Regions from separate parts of the Candidatus Pantoea symbiotica genome, predicted to be linked through region 1. Evidence: predicted binding sites of a transcription regulator. Region 1 holds the regulator's gene; each other region holds the start of a gene.
The links. The regulator CRP, encoded in region 1, controls carbon source genes, mostly activating them, when cyclic AMP is high. The targets are predictions, from matches to a motif close to ATGTGANNNNNNTCACAT.

Region 1 (4,267 bases):
CTTCATTCAGATTCTCCGGCGCTTCCAGAATATTGCTGTCGTTGCCCGGTCCGTCATACGCCAGCCGCTGCTGACAACGCTGCAGCGCGATTTCACAGGATTGCAGATAACGTTCCGCCAGCTTGGCCGTCAACATGGTGTGCTCACGCGCCAGAATCGTCATGGCGTTAATATGCTCGACGATGAACTGACTGTGCGTAACCCACATGCGCATATCTTTCAGATATTGCAGGTTAAAGCCCGGCTCGCTCGATGCCTGGTTCAATGAATTGAACAGCGCGTTGTGCGCCTGATTAACCTTCATGCGCTGATAAGCCAGTTTCTCCGGCGATTGTTCCGGGCCTAACAGCATTCGCAGCGCTTCCTGATAGGCTTCCAGCGCATCGTGCGCGTTCTTGCGCAGCAGTCCGCTTTGCCACTGCGGCCACAGCCAAATCATCCCGGCGAAGGCAATCAAACAGCCCATCAAGGTATCCATCATGCGCGGCAGCAGAAACTGTGCGCCGTTGAGCGACAGCAGTTGCAGCGAATACACCGCCGTGACGGTGAAGCCAATCATCGACCAGCCGTAATATTTCCGCGTGATCAGATAACTCGCCAGCGTGATCCCCAGCATAAACAGCAGCGTGATCGATTCCGGTACCGCCAGCCGTAATGAGGCGGCGGCGATCAGCAAACCGGCAAAGGTGCCCAGCGCACGGTGCTGGATGCGCACGCGCGTCGCGCTGTAACCGTTCTGGCTGACGAACATGATGGTCATCAGAATCCAGTAAGGTTTGGGGATGTTAAAGAACAGCGCCAGCGAGCTGCCAAACATCAGCATTACGGCGAAGCGTGCCGCGGTGCGTAACGCGGTGGATTTGAATGACAGATAACTGCGCAGCGCCGGCAACAGCGGCAAACGGCGCTGGCGATCGGCCATCAGGTCACGCGTGTAGAGCGGCTTCTGCGTGCGCAATACGCGGGCGATGCGGCTGAAGTGATACAGGCAGAAGTTACCGACCGGATTATCCGGATGCTGGCGCGCAATTTTCTCCAGCGCGCCGAGCTGTTTCTCCATGTGGAAACGGTCTGGCAGCTGATGGTAGAGAATCGCATCCGCCAGCACGCGCAGCCGCGCCGAGATGATTTTGGCGTTCCAGCGAATCACCGCTTCGGCGTGGCTCTCTTCAACCAGCTTCTGCACCTCTTCCGGCTGATGCAAACTCACCGAGATGTGTTCCTGTAAATCCAGCGCCACCTGGAAAGCGCGCGTCAGGCGTTTGTGGCTGTTATCGCGGCTGGCCGACAGCATATGCATTTGCTGGTAACAGGTGGTGATGAGATCGACCGCCTTTTGCTGACGTGCCAGCAGCGGCGGCAGCGCTTTTTCCGGATCGGTCAGCTGCGTCAGTAAGGTGTATTTGGCATCGCAATAATCCGCCAGTTCGCGGAACAGCAGGCTAAGCGATTCGCGCATCGGCTGCTCTTTCCACAGCCAGAACCAGAACCAGTTGAATAAGCCGTACCACAGCGTGCCGCCAATGTAGAGCAACGGCGGCACCCACATCGGCATGCGTCCCACTAAGCTGAGCGTAAAGATAGCGGCGATGAGCGTTGCGGGCAGCAAGCGCGCATGCAGCGGACCGATTTCGCCGGTCACGCCAATCAGCAGCGGCAGCGCCAGCAAAATCAGCGGCAACGGAATCTGGTAAGCAGTAAGGATTTGCATCAGGAAACTGCCGGTGGCAAACAGCGAACCACCCACAATCAGGCGTTTGAAAAAGCGTTTGTGCGGCGTATCCAGCCCCGCCATGTTGCAGCAGGCCGGCACTAATGAGAACAGCAGACCTTTTTGCAGATCGCCAAACAGCCAGCCGAGAGCCACAGGCAGGCACAGCACCAGCGTTTGCCGCAGCGCATAGTTAACTTCGGGATGATAGATGATTCGACGCCACATCAGCTCATCGCAAATAGAAACGGCGCGATGTTGCCATCACGCCGTGGGTGAGAAGAAATTAGCGGGTGCCGTAAACGACGATGGTTTTACCGTGTGCGGAGATCAGGTTCTGATCTTCCAGCATTTTCAGGATACGACCCACGGTTTCGCGTGAGCAGCCCACGATCTGACCAATCTCCTGGCGGGTGATTTTGATTTGCATCCCGTCTGGGTGAGTCATCGCATCTGGCTGTTTGGCCAGATTTAGCAGCGTTTGCGCGATGCGTCCGGTTACATCGAGGAAGGCAAGGTTGCCCACTTTCTCAGATGTGACTTGCAGACGACGCGCCATTTGCGACGAAAGTCGCATTAAAATATCCGGGTTTACCTGAATCAGCTGACGGAATTTTTTGTATGAAATTTCAGCCACTTCGCAGGCAGACTTCGCACGTACCCAGGCACTACGTTCCTGGCCTTCTTCGAAAAGACCGAGTTCGCCGATGAAATCTCCCTGATTGAGGTAGGAGAGAATCATCTCTTTGCCTTCTTCATCTTTAATCAGTACCGCTACGGAACCTTTTACGATGTAGTACAGCGTTTCCGCTTTCTCACCCTGATGGATGAGCGTGCTTTTGGATGGATATTTGTGAATATGGCAATGGGACAGGAACCATTCGAGTGTAGGGTCTGTTTGCGGTTTGCCGAGAACCATTCGCTATTATCCTCTGTTGTAATCGTGCCCAAAATACAGGGGGCATTTTTCCCTGTCAGGCGGTTTAATCGTCGAGCGTTTCCAGTAAAGGAAAAATTATTCCGGGTGGACTCTTAAGCTACGCTTTTGATTCTTCCGGCCTTCGTCTGTGATGACGAAAATATTTTCAGCACTGTTTGTAGCACAGCTTTTGCGAGCTGTCTTGTGTTGTCTCGCTTCAGCAGAAGGGGGATTACTCTGGATTGCTGTTTGTCAGGTGAAAGCGTACTCTGGCGGCAAAACCGCCGCTTCAGGAGAGAGAATAATGCAGGCACGAGTGAAATGGGTGGAAGGTCTTACCTTTCTCGGAGAATCCTCATCTGGCCATCAGGTATTAATGGACGGTAATTCCGGTGATAAAGCGCCAAGTCCAATGGAGATGGTGCTGATGGCCGCAGGCGGCTGTAGCGCCATTGATGTGGTGTCGATCCTGCAAAAAGGGCGCAGCGATGTGGCCGATTGCGAAGTGAAACTCACCTCAGAACGCCGTGAAGAGGCGCCACGCATTTTTACCACCATCAACCTGCATTTTATTGTCAGCGGCAAAGCGTTGAGCGATAAAGCGGTTGCGCGCGCGGTTGACCTGTCGGCGGAAAAATATTGCTCGGTGGCGATCATGTTGGGTAAAGGCGTGGAAATTACCCACAGCTATGAGGTTGTCGAGTTGTAATCGGTCGTAGGGGAGGCATTCATGCCTCCCTTTTCACAGCCCGCACCAAACCTACTCAATTCGCTTCCCTTCAATCAGTCGCTGAACCAGCGGCAGCATAATCAGCTCCATCGCCAATCCCATTTTGCCGCCCGGCACCACCAGCGTATTGATGTGGGAAATAAACGATCCCTGAATCATCGCCAGTAGATAGGGGAACGCGATGCCTTCCAGACCGCGAAAATGAATCACCACGAAGCTTTCGTCGAGCGAGGGAATTTCGCGGGCGGCAAACGGGTTTGAGGTATCAACGGTCGGCACGCGCTGGAAGTTAATGTGGGTGCGCGAGAACTGCGGCGTGATGAAGTTAATGTAATCCTCCATCGAACGTACCACCGAATCCATCACCGCTTCGCGTGAATGGCCGCGCTCGCCGGTGTCACGCACCAACTTCTGAATCCACTCAAGGTTAACAATCGGCACCACGCCAACCAGCAGATCGACATGCTCCGCCACATTTTGCTGCTGCGTGACCACGCCGCCGTGCAAGCCTTCATAAAACAGCACATCGGTGTTTTCCGGCAGCGGCTGCCACGGCGTGAAAGTGCCCGGCACCTGATTCCACGGCACCGCTTCATCGTAGGTGTGCAGATATTTACGTGATTCGCCGAGGCCGGTTTGGCCGTAATGTTTAAACGTCTGCTCCAGCAGGCCGAAGTCGTTGGCTTCCGGGCCGAAGTAGCTGATGTGGCGACCGAGATCGCGCGCTTTGCGGATCGCCATGTCCATTTCCGGACGCGTGAAGCGATGGAAACTGTCGCCCTCGAGTTCCGCCGCATGCAGGTTCAGCTGCTGGAAAATCTTGCGGAAGGCGAGGCTGGTGGTGGTGGTTCCGGCGCCGCTGGAACCGGTGACGGCAATGATTGGATGCCTGGCTGACATAACAGAG
Region 2 (4,267 bases), 1.8 Mb from region 1:
CACCGCCAAATCGAATGGACGACTGATGGCACCTTGCAGCGCCGACATCAGCAGATCAAGTTGTTCACCTTCAGGCAATGCCCAGGGCCGATCGGCAGCATAACCGTGACGACGCAAAATCAGCGCGAGTTGCAAAAACAGCGCTTCGGAGAGTTGAATCGATAGCGAATCACTTTTGCGGCTCTCGCGCTCTAGCTGGCTAATCACGCCGCGCGCTAACGCCATCCCGCGCGTGGTCAAACGCCAGCAGCCCGGCGAATCTTCTTCTTGCGGCGGCAGCAACTGGCTCCAGTCAAGGCCAAGACGAAAGCGATCGCGGCAGTAAAGAATGTTATCCAGCGCCAGATCGTTGACGCTGTCGTAGCTGTGACAGTCGTTATCGTGAATGTAAAAAACGTCGCCGCAGGTTATCAACCATGGACGATCGTTCAACACATGCAGGCCATTGCCGCGCCAGACGATTACAATTTCACTGAATTCATGACGGTGCGGAGGGAAGGAGGGCTGCGGCATGCGCTCGGCCACGGCAATCGGCAGATTGGTGGCCGGAAAATAGTCTTCGCGCGTTAAGATCAGCGACATGAGGAAACGCTCCAGTTATAGCATCTGCTGGCGCTCCGCTCTGGGCGCGCAGCCAAATTCTCGCCGGAACAGCGTGGAGAAGTGGTTGCTGTCACCAAATCCGCACTGGTAGGCAATGTCTGTTATGCGCATATCGCTATGACGCAGTAAATGCCGCGCCTGTAACAGGCGAAGCCGATTCAGGTAACGCTGCGGTGTATTGCCGGTTTGCTGCTTCATCTGGCGGTGCAGGGTGCGCAGCGACAATGAAAAACGATCGGCTAAGGCATCCCACACAATCTCTTCACTGTAGTGCTCATTGAGCCAGTCGAGCAACCGATGTAAGCGGGCTTCCTGATCCTGTGATTGATCGTTGTGAGCCGCTTCGCGCAACAACACCAACAGTTGCAGAAAAAGTTGTTCCTGACGTGCGTGCCGTTCCAACGACCATGCATCTTGCTGCTTCATCTGCGTAACGATTTGCAGGGCCTGCGCCATTACCTTGTGATTAATGCGCCAGTGCGACGCGTAGTGGTCCTCTTCTTCGCGCGGCAGGAGTTCCTGCAAACCCGAGAGAAAACGGAATGCCGCCGGACTGCGATACAGCACGTTGGTCAGACATAAATTCTCCGTTTGCTCATAAAGATGGCGATCGTGATCGCGCACGAAGCACACGCATCCTGCGGATAAAGCCTGTGGTTGACCATTAAACACATGAATGCCAGAACCTTGTTCCACTAACACAATTTCATGGAAATCATGATGGTGCTCCGGAAATGCCTGCTGCGGCACGCGCGGCTCAATGGCGATGGCGTAATTCCCTTCCGGGAAGAAATCTGCGCTATGTAGAACGGTCATGATTCGCCTCTTTATTTGCTCAACTGTTGCCGAGTCTACGCAGGCGCCCCGCACCTTACCTTGAATTTTCAACTTAGTGGCGCAGGAAAATGGCTAATTTTTCAAGATCTCACCAGTGATTGACGGAAATGCGGCAAGGCTCACATCTCTCTTCTTGTGTGGTTCTGTGAGCTTTCTCACGAACTTCTTTGTTAGCGTGCCAGCGACTATTACGCACTGGCAGTAAGGGGAAGGTGGCAAAAAGCAGAGATTTCTAATCTGTAGTCATCTCATCACAGGAAGAACACGCCATGAGTATGCGTAACATTGTTGCCATTGATTTAGGCGCATCCAGCGGGCGCGTGATGCTCGCACAATGGAGTTCAGCGAATCAGCAGATCAGCCTGCGCGAAGTCCGTCGCTTCACCAATCAGCGTGTGCGCCGTGCAGATTATGATTGTTGGGATTTGGATCGACTGGAGCAGGAGATTCGTTTAGGGCTGACCCAGCTAGATGATGAAGGTATTGTGCCGGACAGCATCGGCATCGATACCTGGGGCGTTGATTTGGTGTTACTGGATGCCAACGGTGAGCGCGTCGGCGAGGCGGTAAGCTATCGCGACAAGCGCACGGAAGGGCATATGGCTCAGGCCATTAATGATCTCGGCAAAGGTGCGATCTATCAGCGCACCGGTATTCAGTTCTTGCCTTTCAACACGCTCTATCAATTGCACGCGCTGCATCAACAGCAGCCAGATTGGCAGGAAACAGTGCAGCATGCGCTGATGATTCCAGACTATCTGCACTATCGCCTTACGGGCCAGATGAACTGGGAATACACCAACGCCACCACCACACAACTGCTCAATATTCACAGCGGTGAATGGGACAGCGATTTACTCGGCTGGGCTGGCGTACCGGCTAAATGGTTCGGTAAACCAACCTCGCCAGGCAATACCGTTGGTTATTGGACCAGCGCCAGCGGCAACAACATTCCGGTGATCGCGGTGGCGACACACGATACAGCGAGTGCGGTTTTGGCCACGCCGTTAATGCAGGATGATGCCGCTTATCTCAGCTCGGGAACCTGGTCGCTGATGGGGATTGAGAGCTTGCAGCCTTGTGTCAGCACGGCGGCGCTCAATGCCAACATAACCAATGAAGGTGGTGCTGAAGGCTACCGTGTTCTGAAAAACATTATGGGTTTGTGGCTGCTGCAACGTGTCTGCACCGAGTTGCACATTACCGATCTCTGCTCGCTGATCAAAGACGCTGAAAATGAACCTGCCTGTCGTGCGCTGGTTAACCCAAATCACAGCCGTTTTATCAATCCAGACAGCATGGTTCAGGAGATTCAGAACGCCTGCGCCGAACAGAACATGCCCGTTCCTCAGACGCCTGCCGCGCTGGCCCGCACCATCTTTGACAGTCTGGCCTTGCTCTATCGCCAGGTGATTGGCGAACTCGGCACATTGCGCGCTGCACCGCTGCGTCAGCTGCATGTGGTGGGCGGTGGCAGTCAGAACCCACTGTTAAACCAATTGTGTGCCGATGCCTGCGAGTTGCCGGTATTAGCCGGGCCAATTGAAGCCTCAACGCTCGGTAACGTCGGCTGCCAGCTCATTGCCTTAGGCGAACTGCGAGACGTCAGCGATTTACGCCGCTGCATTAGCCAAAACTTCCCGTTAGAAAAATTTGAACCGTTGAACAACAGCGCCTTCGCTGCCCATCAGGCACGCTTTGCCGCGCTCAGCCAACCTGCTAAGGAACTTGCATATGACTAAGCTGATTGAACAGGCCTTCGAACTGGCCAAACAACGCTACGCCGCCATCGGTGTGGATGTGGAACAGGTAATGGCACAGCTGGATGGCATTCCGGTCTCGATGCACTGTTGGCAAGGCGATGACGTGCGAGGCTTCGAAAATCCAAACGGTGAACTGACCGGCGGTATTCAGGCCACCGGTAACTATCCGGGCCGCGCCCGTAATGCTGATGAGCTGCGTTCTGATGTTGAAAAAGCGATGTCACTCATTCCGGGGGCAAAACGCCTTAACCTGCATGCAATTTACCTGGAGAGCGATAAGCCGGTTGATCGCGATGCGATTGAACCGAAGCACTTCAGCAACTGGGTGGAATGGGCTAAGACGCACAAGTTGGGCCTCGACTTTAATCCAAGCTGCTTCTCCCATCCACTGAGCGCCGATGGCTTTACCTTGTCACACGCCGATAAAGGGATTCGCCAGTTCTGGATCGATCATTGCAAGGCCAGCCGTCGCATCTCGGCACACTTTGGTGAGCAACTGGGTACTGCATCTGTTATGAACATCTGGGTGCCGGATGGAATGAAAGATCTCACCGTCGATCGCCTTGCACCGCGTCAACGCCTGGCAAGTGCGCTTGATGAAGTAATCAGTGAAAAGCTCAACCCTGCGCATCACATCGATGCGGTAGAGAGCAAACTTTTTGGTATCGGTGCAGAAAGCTACACCGTGGGCTCCAATGAATTCTGCCTGGGTTATGCCAGCAGCCGCCAGACCGCACTAACTCTCGATGCCGGCCACTTCCATCCAACCGAAGTAATTTCCGACAAGATCTCCACGGCGATGCTTTATGTGCCGCGTCTGCTGCTGCACGTAAGCCGTCCGGTGCGCTGGGACAGTGATCACGTGGTGATTCTCGACGATGAAACCCAGGCTATCGCCACCGAGATCGCGCGCCACAAGCTGTTCGACAAGGTGCATATCGGTCTCGACTTCTTTGATGCGTCTATCAACCGCATCGCAGCGTGGGTGATTGGTACACGCAATGCCAAAAAAGCGTTGCTGCGTGCGCTGCTGGAACCTACCGATCAGTTACGCAAGCTAGAGA
Region 3 (4,267 bases), 1.8 Mb from region 1:
GGATAAAGGCTGCAAGTCGTTCATTAAACTGCGCCAGCCGCCGGTGCCTTCCACCACCACGCGTGCCGCGCGCGCCTGCAAATCTTTCAGACTGCGAGTGAGTAACGGATAATCAATGCGCTGTGTCGGGCTGGTGCTGATTTCATCCTCTTCCAAAGCGATAGGATTAACGGCGGAATAAGTGAGAGTGACGCCCGAAACCTGCTGCAACAGCAGTGCATCTTTATTACGTAAGCCTTCGGGTGTGCGCTGCGCGCTTTTGGCGACAGGTTTGAAACCTGCGGCGCAGATATTCGCCTTGGCAAAGCACTGTAATAACGCGCGAGATACCACGGTTTTACCCACCGCGGTGTCGGTACCGGTGACAAAAAGCGTTTTCACCATTCTCCTCCTTCATTGAAGCGATGTGTAACGTGCGAAGGAGGCAGTTTAAGGAAATGTTTTCGCGGGCAGATTGCGTTAGGACAAACTTAAGGCGAGCTGTAATTATCCCTGCAACAGTTTTACCAATAAATGGCCGCTATAAAGCGCGTCTTTTATCAGGGCTGCACCGCCAAAAGTACCGGGATCGCTGAAAGCCGTTGGTGTGAGCTGGATTTCACTGCTGTAAGCGGGCAACGCCTGCTGACGAATGGTACTGCTCACCGCAGGGAACAGCACATCGGCGGCTTGATTTAGCGGCGAACCGATAAGAATTTGTTGAGGATTAAAGATGTTAACCATCATCGCCAGCATCCTGCCAATATGATGTCCGACGCCAGCAATAACATCACGCGCCAGACGATCGCCCTGCTGTGCGGCGGCGCATAAGCTCTCAATCGTCAGCGGTGCCTGATGCAATAAACTGTCCGGCTGCGATGGCAAGCGCTGGGCAGTGAGAGTAAGCAAGCTTCCGATGCTGGCGACGGTTTCCAGACAACCATTATTGCCGCAATAACATTGCTGGCCGTAAGGATCGATTTGCGTATGACCAATCTCCACTAGCGTACGACCATTTTTATGCAGCAGTTGTCCGCCGCTGATCACGCCCGCGCCGACGGTTTCATCGATCACAATCTGAATCACATGCTGTGCGCCGCTGGAAGCACCAAACAGTGCTTCGGCTAACGTCCAGGCAGAAATATCATGCTGCACGAATACCGGCAAACCGGTGCGTTGCGCCAGCGTTTCTCCCAGCGGCATATCCTGCACGTCGTAACCCGGCATACGATGTACCACGCCAGAAGCCGCGTTGATCAATCCCGGCAAAGTAATGGCGATGGCGGTCAAACGCTCCAGCTTGCTTTGATGACGAATAAAGAAGTCATTCACCAGATCCAGCAAGGTTTGCAGCAGCGGTTTTTCGGCGCTGGCGTGCAGCGGCAAGCGATCTTCCTGCAGCGCGCGGCTGCTGAGATCGCGCAGCGTCAGCGTAATGTATCCGGGCTGAATGCGTACGGCGAGATAGTGCCAGGCAAGCGTATCAAGGATCAAACCAATCGCTGGACGACCGCGACTGCCCGGTTCCTGAAATTCGGTTTCCTGTACCAGATGGGCATCGAGCATTTCACGCACGATTTTGGTAATGCTGGCGGGTGCTAACTGGGCACGTTTAGAAAGCTCAATACGCGAAATCGGGCCGTAAAGGTCAATCAGTCGGTAAACCACACCTGCGTTGGTCTGTTTTATCTGATCAATATGACCAGGTTGACTGTACAGATTCACGCCCTGCTCCCATTATTTTCGCGCTTCTAAATAAACAGCAGCTATGGTGATGCAGATTGACCAGCAGCGTCAAATATTTGATTAGAAATGTGATTTATCGCACATAAAGTTTATGCCCTGCTTCACCCGCTGGTTCAATTCTCCGCGTTTTGGAGCATCAGCGACATCATATTGGTCATTTGTGCCGTCGGTTCTCGCGTCGCCGACCAGACCAGCCAAACTTCAGAAATCGCGTCGCTTTCCTGCAAAGGGATCCACACCACATCGGCCAAACGCGCACGGCGGAACGATGCCGGCAGAATCGACACGCCGAGTCCGGTCGCCACCAACCCCAGAATGGTCATCGCCTCGCCCACTTCCTGAGTAATAAAAGGTTTGATTTGATACCGATGCAGCAGCGCCAGGATCTCACCGTACAACGCGGTGCCGCCTTGCGGATCGAAAAATACAAACGGCTCGTTGGCTAACGCCTGAATGGAAATCGACTCCGCATCGGCCAGCGGATGCGCCCAATGCACTACCGCGCACAGCGGCTCACGCAGTAACACGCGATGCTGCAGATCGCTAGGCAGCGGCGTATTGCGCATCACACCGAGATCCAGCCGGTCGTCATGAAGGGGCGCAAGCTGCTGGCGCGTGTTGTTTTCCTGCATATGAATGTGCACTTGCGGCCAACGCTGGCGGAATTGATACAACGCATCTGAAACCAAACCAGTAAACGGCGCTGACGAGGTAAAGCCAATGCGCAACTCGCCTTCCTGACCGGTGTGCACGCGTGCGGCGCGGCGCGCTGCCTGTTCAACCTGCAACAAAATGCCACGCGCATCCTGCAAAAACAGCGCGCCAGCAGGCGTGATCTGTACGCTGCGATTGGTGCGGGTAAACAGCTGCGCGCCAATTTCCTGTTCCAGCTGCTGAATCTGCTGGCTCAACGGCGGTTGCGAAATATTCAGGCGCTGCGCAGCGCGGCCAAAATGCAGCTCCTCCGCGACAGCAATGAAATAGCGTAGATGTCGTAATTCGACATTCATATTTTAAACGTCTCATTTGAGATTATTAATATATTGTACAACCTATTAACCCTTTCCTACAGTAACGCCATAATGGTTCAAACGAGGATGTTCCGTGAGTCGCTCTTCCCAGGCGGTGATACTCGATGAAGACGAGTTGTCCGTAAAGCCTGCTTCAGCTGCAACCCCTTCAGAATGGATTGAACGCGGATCGCCGCAGTTTATGCGCGTGACGCTAGCGCTGTTCTCCGCTGGTCTTGCCACTTTCGCCTTGCTGTATTGCGTACAGCCGATTCTGCCGGTGCTTTCGCAGCAGTTTGGCGTTTCTCCGGCGCAAAGCAGTATTTCTCTCTCGCTCTCCACCGGCTTAATGGCGTTAGGATTGCTGTTTACTGGGCCGCTGTCGGATGCAATTGGCCGTAAATCGGTGATGGTTACCGCGCTGTTGCTCGCCGCCATCTGCACCTTGATTTCCGCTACCATGAGCAGCTGGCAAGGCATTTTGCTGATGCGCGCGCTGATAGGTTTATCTCTGAGCGGGGTTGCGGCGGTTGGTATGACCTATCTGAGTGAAGAGATTCACCCACGCGTTATCGCCTTTTCCATGGGGCTGTATATCAGCGGTAACTCGATTGGTGGCATGAGCGGACGCCTGTTAACTGGCGTATTGACCGATTTCTTCTCGTGGCGTGTTGCGGTGGGTGTTATTGGTTGCTTCGCGTTGGCGGGCGCGCTGATGTTCTGGAAAATTCTGCCTGCATCTCGTCATTTCCGCCCGGCGTCGCTGCGCCCGCGCAGTTTATTAATCAACTTCCGTCTGCACTGGCGCGATAAAGGTCTGCCGCTGCTGTTCGCAGAAGGCTTCCTGCTGATGGGCGCGTTCGTCACGCTGTTCAACTACATCGGGTATCGCCTGTTAAGTTCGCCGTGGTCACTGAGCCAGGCGGTGGTCGGATTGCTGTCGGTGGTGTATCTGACTGGTTCATGGAGTTCACCAAAAGCGGGCGCGATGACCAGCCGCTTTGGGCGCGGTCCGGTGATGATCGGTGCAACAGCAATAATGCTGGCGGGATTGCTGCTGACGGCGTTTAACTCGCTGTGGCTGATTTTGCCTGGCATGATGCTGTTCACCGCCGGATTCTTTGCGGCACACTCGGTTGCCAGCGGCTGGATTGGCCCGCGCGCGCGCCGTGCTAAAGGCCAGGCATCGTCACTTTATCTGTTCAGTTATTACGTCGGTTCCAGCGTGGCCGGTACCTTGGGCGGCGTGTTCTGGCACAGCTACGGCTGGATGGGCGTAACACTATTCATTAGCCTGCTATTATTAATGGCTTTGCTGGTCGGCTGGCGTTTGCAGTGCCGGAAACTGTAATACCTTTCATCTGTCAAACGGGGCTAATGCGCCCCGTTCTCATCTCAAGTGTATGCCATACGGCGATCTCACAGTCCCAGATAAAACAAAACGGCTATTCGTCGCTATAATTCATTCCATTCCAACAATAGTTAGACTTTTTTTATTTCACAGCAATGAGGTCGTTAGATGGGACTCTATT

Region 2: rhaB (rhamnulokinase) is a predicted target of CRP. The motif match lies at 1,548-1,565, and genes of this name have one in related genera.
Region 3: mlc (sugar metabolism global transcriptional regulator Mlc) is a predicted target of CRP. The motif match lies at 1,792-1,809, and genes of this name have one in related genera.

Annotation. Positions count from the first base shown of each region.
Region 1 covers NZ_JBSZHR010000002.1:3,640,997-3,645,263, reverse strand. The annotation lists gene ACXIZX_RS17640 (YccS/YhfK family putative transporter) at 1-1,939, opposite strand, end outside; gene crp (cAMP-activated global transcriptional regulator CRP) at 1,998-2,630, opposite strand; gene ACXIZX_RS17630 (OsmC family protein) at 2,935-3,339, shown strand; gene ACXIZX_RS17625 (phosphoribulokinase) at 3,391-4,260, opposite strand.
Region 2 covers NZ_JBSZHR010000002.1:1,866,887-1,871,153, reverse strand. The annotation lists gene rhaR (HTH-type transcriptional activator RhaR) at 1-582, opposite strand, end outside; gene rhaS (HTH-type transcriptional activator RhaS) at 598-1,419, opposite strand; gene rhaB (rhamnulokinase) at 1,710-3,182, shown strand; gene ACXIZX_RS09275 (L-rhamnose isomerase) at 3,175-4,267, shown strand, end outside.
Region 3 covers NZ_JBSZHR010000002.1:1,858,147-1,862,413, forward strand. The annotation lists gene bioD (dethiobiotin synthase) at 1-384, opposite strand, end outside; gene mlc (sugar metabolism global transcriptional regulator Mlc) at 487-1,704, opposite strand; gene ACXIZX_RS09235 (LysR family transcriptional regulator) at 1,839-2,735, opposite strand; gene ACXIZX_RS09240 (MFS transporter) at 2,830-4,086, shown strand; gene ACXIZX_RS09245 (hypothetical protein) at 4,255-4,267, shown strand, end outside.